2 linked regions of the Allorhodopirellula heiligendammensis genome follow. The protein of the gene in region 2 interacts with the protein of the main gene of each other region in a pairwise test. Links are inferred from orthologs where the notes say so. Each region holds a gene or a part of one and is shown on either strand. Other genes may lie near its edges. The genes, in order: rpe and eno.

Region 1 (3,214 bases), 820 kb from region 2 along the record:
GCGCGTTCGCGGACCGCGAGGACCTTCGGCGACCGCTGCTGGGCCCTCATCGGCATCTTCGAGATCATCATCGAGATCGTCGTCTACGAAACCGACGAACTCTTCTTCGTCATCGTCAAGATCGTCGTCGCTGCCGAACGCGTTTCGGCCCAGTTCACCGGCGAACCCGGAACCTGCCCGTGGTCGCTCTGACTGATCACGGCGACCTGACTTGCCGCCACGCTGGGGCTTGTCGCCGCGTTTCTGTTTCTCACCGCGTTCGGGTGTTTCGTCGCGGTCACTGGCACGGCTGGACGTGGTCGCCGAGCGTCGTCCGGCACCGAGTTGGGATTCTCGTTGCTGGATATCCTTTTCGGCCACGCCGAAACCGCTGGCCGAAGCCTTGGATTCGCGAGCGGGGGCTGGTTCATCGTCCGGAATCCCGAAACCAGGCAGCTTCGGCGGTGGTTGGACCGCCGTCAGAGCGTTGAGCACGTCGGAATCGACATCACTGGTGCTCCCCGTTTGAGTTGCCGGTGCAGCGTGCGAGGACCGTAAGCTTGATCGGCTCGAATCGCTACGAGCGTCGTCGGAGTCCGCTTGCTGTGACGCAGTCTTGCCTTGGTTTTCGGCAGTGCTGTCACGGGGGGAGTCCGCTGCTGGTGGGACCGAGGTTTTTTCGGCTTGAGCGGGGGCCGCAGGGGCCTCTTCCTTTTTAACTTCGACCGGCTCAGGGGGGCGAGGAGTTCCCAGGAGGCTGGCGAGAATGTTCCAATTGTCGGGCATGGGGAGTGGAAATCCGATGAGAATCGGGCGGTGGAAAATACACAGCCGATCTGTTGTAGGGGGTTGTTTCCACGTAGGTATAACCTGTTCGGGCATATCTCCCAAGGGTGAATGTCTTCCCGATTGCCCGAAGCGTGTTTTTTTAGCGGCGGCATTTTTTACCAAATCGGCATTTCCGATCCGTGGTTTGGCGTAAAAAGGCGTTGTATACGCTTCAATCGCTCCATTTCATGGCTCACCATTGAAAAATCAAGCGATTGACAACGGCGCCGTCACTGTCCAATCTTGATCGCCACACCCGGTATTACTTACCGGATTCAATTCTCGTTGGAATGGACTTTATGAACCGAGCCAAGCTCGATTCGATTCGCGACGCAGGCCCGGCGATCTTGCCAAGCCTGCTGCAATGTGATTTTGGTAATCTCCAATCGGAGGTCGAGCGGCTGAGTGATGCCGGCACTTCGGTGCTGCACCTCGACGTCATGGATGGGCATTTCGTTCCCAACTTGACTTATGGCATGCCAGTGGTCGCCGGGTTGCGGAGACACACAAACTTGCCGCTTGATGTTCATATGATGATCAGCGATCCGCTAGCTTACGCCAAGCCGATGGTCGATGCTGGCGCCGATATGCTGACGTTCCATGTCGAAGCGGTCAGCGATGCAGTCGATGTAGCGGGGCAAATTCGCGATCTCGGCGTAGGCGCGGGTCTGGCGATTAATCCAGACACCCCCATGAGCCAGCTCGAACCGGCCCTGGACTGCGTCGACATGGTGTTGGTCATGAGTGTTCAAGCCGGTTTCGGCGGCCAGTCATTCAATCCTGTCGCTCTCCAACGGATCCGCGATTTGCGTTCTCGTTATCCCGATCTGCTGCTGGAAATTGACGGCGGAATCAATTTGGCGACGATTGGTGCCGCCCGGCAAGCTGGCTGTGACCTGTTCGTTGTCGGCTCCGCGATTTTTTCCAGCGACGATTACGGTGTCGCCCTCGCTGGACTCAACGAGGCGATGGCGTCCGCACAAGGAGCCAAATAATGATGTCTTTGAAAGCAGCAGCCCGCGCCAAAGTAATCCTCGTCCGCCCCGGTGCGACCGCCTTCGACGAACAGGGGCGCATGAAGGGCTCGCTCGACATGCCGATGTGTCAACGCGGCCGGGAACAAGCTGAGAATCTTGCCGAAGAATTGGCAGGCGTTCGCCTTCACGCCGTCTATCACGCGCCCTGTGAATCGGCCGGTGAGACTGCTGCCCTGCTGGTCGAAGGCCGTGAGCTGCGTCCCAAAGCGATTGACGCGTTCCGCAATATCGACCACGGTCTGTGGCACGGAAAGCTGATCGACGAAATCCGCCGAAATCAACCGCGTCTGTATCGCAGCGGTGCTGAGAATCCGGAGACCGTTTGCCCTCCCAACGGTGAGTCGATGCAGGTCGCAGCCGCCCGTGCGATGAAAGCAATTAATCGCGTGCTGCGCAAAAGCCGCAATCAAGTCATCGCCTTGGTGATCCCCGATCCGCTGGCCAGCCTCGTGGCCGCTCACCTCAATGACGAAGCCATGCCAGATATCTGGAAAGTGCAAGCTGACGCTGGGCATTGGCAGCTGATCGAAGCGGAGTGCTAAGCGGATTCGACGTGATACACGTTCTGCGCGGCATCAAAACGGATGATCCGAACGCGGGAACCTTTGGTGATCGGCGATCCAGTGGTGCGAATGTCGATCAGGAGGGGCGCCGCATTGGTCGCGTAACGAGCGCGGCCAAAGGTGTCGTCAACCACACTGGTTTCGACCACCGCCGTGCCACCGACGAGTGTGGCGGGATGGTGATGGGTCGGTGGGATCAACAATCGATGGAGCGGTGCGGTGGTGAATCGCGTCAGCACGACAGCAATCACAGCATTGCGGATCGTCAATAACGCACAGGTCCAGAGCGTGGGCTGATAGTGGTGCACATCAAACTCAAACCATAGTACATAACTGAGTACCCAATAGAACAACGCGAACATCGTCAGCCACACCATCAGTGGCACACGGTCGAGGTGGACGGCGCGCATCGTCGCGGCGGTGAGACCACCTAACATGTCTCCGGAGACGTGATGCCCATGTCCCTCGACGCTGGTGTCCAGGGACGCCCCCGCATCGACCTCCACGCTGGGGTCCAGGTCGACGCCCGGGTCCAGGTCCACGCCCGCATCCACATCGGGGCCGCCGAACCCGAAATCGGGTGAAAACGCTCCGAGCAGCGAAATCAGTACCAGGGCCAGTACGATTGCTCCCAGAATGCTTGCCGGCAACATGGGACCGACGAACAGATGTTCCAGCAGCGCGCGGGACCACGAGACGCCATCGGCGACCAACAACACAGTCACAGTGCGGACCTCTGTAAAACGAGAAGATGTAACGATCGACCAACGGGATCTCCAGGAAGTCGATCCAGGCCTGAGTTTTGAG
Region 2 (3,162 bases):
CTGCCCCTGGATCACATTTACAACGAAGACTTCGAAGACACCAGTCGCGAAGCGGAGTACTTGGCCGATATGCCCGCAGGCACGGCGTCGCGGAAGGTCCGCACTCCATCCGATCTCCCCAGCTATTTGGCCGCTCTGTATGACGTCGCTCTGCTCAACCGCGAGCAAGAAGGACATCTGTTTCGCAAGATGAATTACCTCAAACACCGTGCAGGTGTGCTGCGGGATGAACTCATCGCGAGTGGCCAGAACAATGCAGCGAGCATGGATCAAATCCAGTCGCTGTACGAGGAAGCGGTGCGGGTCAAGAACAAGATTGTGCAAGCGAACTTGCGTCTGGTGGTTTCGATCGCCAAACGGCACCTCGCGAGCACGGATGATTTCTTCTCACTGATCAGCGACGGCAACATGTCATTGATCCGCGCCGTGGAAAAATTTGATTATTCGCGTGGCAACAAGTTCAGCACTTATGCAACGTGGGCGATCATGAAAAATTTTGCACGAACGATCCCGAAGGAGTTCAAACACCGCGATCGCTTCCGCACCAGTGGCGAGGAGATGTTCGACGCGCACCAAGACCAGCGGCTCGATCCGTACACCGAAGAAACCGTGCAGCGACAGCGGCAGCGAGAACTCGCACGAATTCTCGATCGCCTCGACGAGCGTGAGCAGAAGATCATTTCCGCACGCTTCGGGCTGCAACGAGGTGTCGAGCCGCTGACGCTCAAAGAGGTCGGTGCCGAGATGGGTGTGACCAAAGAGCGCGTTCGTCAGCTCGAAGCCCGAGCGTTAACCAAGCTTCGCGAAGCCGCACGCGATGCGAAAATCGATGTCGAACTCGGTGCCAGCTGAGGTCGATCACGGGACGCCAAGTCCTGCCCAATGCGGAACTCCCTCGAGATCGCCGGTGAAATCGGCGTCTCGAGGGTGAAGGACGAGGCGTCTTAACGCTCGTTAAACGCTACCGCGCCCGCTCTACTACGCTTTGCACTTGGCAGCGAAGATTGGTCCGCCGTACTGGGCTGCGTCGCCGAGCAATTCTTCGATTCGCAACAGTTGGTTGTACTTGGCCATGCGGTCCGAACGGCTCGCCGAACCCGTCTTGATTTGTCCCGTCGACAACGCCACAGCCAAATCGGCGATGGTGCTGTCTTCCGTCTCGCCACTGCGGTGACTGGAGATCGAGGTGTAACCATTGCGGTGCGCCAATTGGATTGCGTCGATGGTCTCGGTCATCGTGCCGATCTGATTCACCTTGATCAGAATGCTGTTCCCGATGCCTTCGTCGATACCTCGCTGCAGACGCTCAACGTTCGTAACAAACAAGTCATCGCCGACGAGTTGCACCTTGTCACCAAGTTTGAGAGTGAGTTTCTTCCAGGTGTCCCAGTCATCTTCGCTGCAGCCGTCTTCGATACTGCAGATGGGATACTTGTTGCACCAATCGGCAAAGAAATCGACCATTTCGTCACCAGACAATTCCTTGCCGTCGATCGTGTATTTCTCAGTCTTGCTGTCGTAGAACTCGGTGGAGGCCGCGTCCAGGGCGATCCAGACCTGTTCGCCTGCCTTGTAACCGGCTTTGTCGATAGCCGTCATGATCACGTCGAGAGCTTCTTGGTTGCTCTTCAAGTCGGGTGCGAATCCACCTTCGTCGCCCACAGCGGTGTTGTAGCCCTTGTCCGCGAGCACCTTTTTGAGGTTGTGGAAAATTTCGGTACCGGCCCGCAACGCGTCGCTGAACCGTTCAAAGCCGAGCGGCATGACCATGAATTCTTGCACGTCGACGTTGTTATCAGCATGCTCACCGCCATTGATGATGTTCATCATGGGAGCGGGCAACATGCGGGCACCACAGCCACCGAGGTAGCGAAAGAGAGGCTGGTTCGTCGACGCAGCTGCCGCATGGGCCGTCGCCAGAGAGACGCCCAGAATCGCATTGGCACCTAGATTTTTCTTGTTGGGAGTTCCGTCCAAGTCGATCATGGCTTGGTCAACGGCGGCTTGGTCAGTCGCGTCCATGCCTTCGAGCGCATCGGCGATCTTGCCGTTGACATTCTCGACTGCTTTGGTGACGCCCTTGCCCATGAAGACGGACTTATCGCCGTCACGCAGTTCCCAGGCTTCGTGAATGCCCGTACTGGCACCACTTGGGACAGCAGCGCGGCCGGCCGCACCGTCCATCAGGGTGACTTCGCACTCGATAGTGGGGTTGCCGCGGCTGTCGAGGATTTGGCGGGCATGAATGGATTCAATCAGTGTCATGGTTTTTTGATTGGTTGAAAGGTGAAGAAATCGAGGAGTAGACGAGTGTCAAAAACGCTGGGCGTTGTGCTTTCGTGGCGTAGTTTGTCCAATGAGCGGCAAATTGAATACCCCGCCCCCATACTCAATCGACCTTGCCCCTTCATGTTCACCGGACTGATCGAAACCCTCGCCGACGTAGTCGCGATCGACGACCAACCTCCCGGGAAACGGATCACCGTGGCCGCACCTGCGTTCTGCAGCGATGACGGGACGCCGGGCGCGAGTATTGGGGACAGTATCGCGATCAACGGATGCTGCTTGACGGTCGTCGAGATCGAGGCGGAGCGGTTTTCATTCGAAGCCGGCGAGGAAACGCTGCAGCGAACCAATCTGGGTCAGCTCCATCCTGGGGAATCTCGCGTGAATTTAGAGCGGGCCCTCGCCGTCGGCGATCGGCTCGGCGGTCACTACGTGACAGGGCACGTTGACGCAATCGGCAAATTGACCCAGCGGACGGACGATCCGCCTTGGTCCCACTTAAAATTCAGCATCCCTGGCCAATATATCCACCAAATCGTCGCCAAGGGCAGCATCACAGTCGACGGCATCAGCCTGACCGTTGTCGATGTGGGGGATGCTGACGACGCTTACTTCACCGTCGCTCTGATTCCTCACACCCTCGCCGCCACTACCTTGGGGCACTGTATCGTCGGCGATACGGTAAACCTAGAAACTGATATCCTTGCTAAATACGTGCAGCGCAGCCTGCAACAACGCGGAAACTAAAACAAATATCGATGAACGCTCCTGACGACGTGCCCCCCACTGACGATCCCGCCGATGTGCCCGGTAGCCCCCGGGCCGATGAATCCTCTGCCGAATCGATTGAGCCGATCCGGCTCGATCGCGACCGCA

Evidence for each region.
Region 1: the proteins of eno (region 2) and rpe interact in binary tests that used the Escherichia coli proteins (3 or more experiments, as listed by UniProt). The link is inferred for Allorhodopirellula heiligendammensis from one-to-one orthologs.

Annotation. Positions count from the first base shown.
Region 1 is NZ_SJPU01000003.1:936,267-939,480, forward strand. The notes cover bases 64-2,954. They hold rpe (ribulose-phosphate 3-epimerase), read left to right. Parts: upstream 64-1,106; coding sequence 1,107-1,802; downstream 1,803-2,954. Other genes in these bases: Poly21_RS23410 (hypothetical protein), read right to left, coding at 64-765; Poly21_RS23420 (histidine phosphatase family protein), read left to right, coding at 1,802-2,386; Poly21_RS23425 (OB-fold-containig protein), read right to left, coding at 2,383-2,954. Also shown: more of Poly21_RS23410, read right to left, coding at 1-63; more of Poly21_RS23425, read right to left, coding at 2,955-3,132. UniProt on the Escherichia coli protein: Catalyzes the reversible epimerization of D-ribulose 5-phosphate to D-xylulose 5-phosphate.
Region 2 is NZ_SJPU01000003.1:113,918-117,079, reverse strand. What follows is about bases 123-2,961. They hold eno (phosphopyruvate hydratase), read right to left. Parts: upstream 2,266-2,961; coding sequence 979-2,265; downstream 123-978. Other genes in these bases: Poly21_RS20465 (riboflavin synthase), read left to right, coding at 2,410-2,961; Poly21_RS20475 (sigma-70 family RNA polymerase sigma factor), read left to right, coding at 123-852. Also shown: more of Poly21_RS20475, read left to right, coding at 1-122; more of Poly21_RS20465, read left to right, coding at 2,962-3,033; 16S rRNA (adenine(1518)-N(6)/adenine(1519)-N(6))-dimethyltransferase RsmA, read left to right, coding at 3,045-3,162. UniProt on the Escherichia coli protein: Catalyzes the reversible conversion of 2-phosphoglycerate (2-PG) into phosphoenolpyruvate (PEP). It is essential for the degradation of carbohydrates via glycolysis.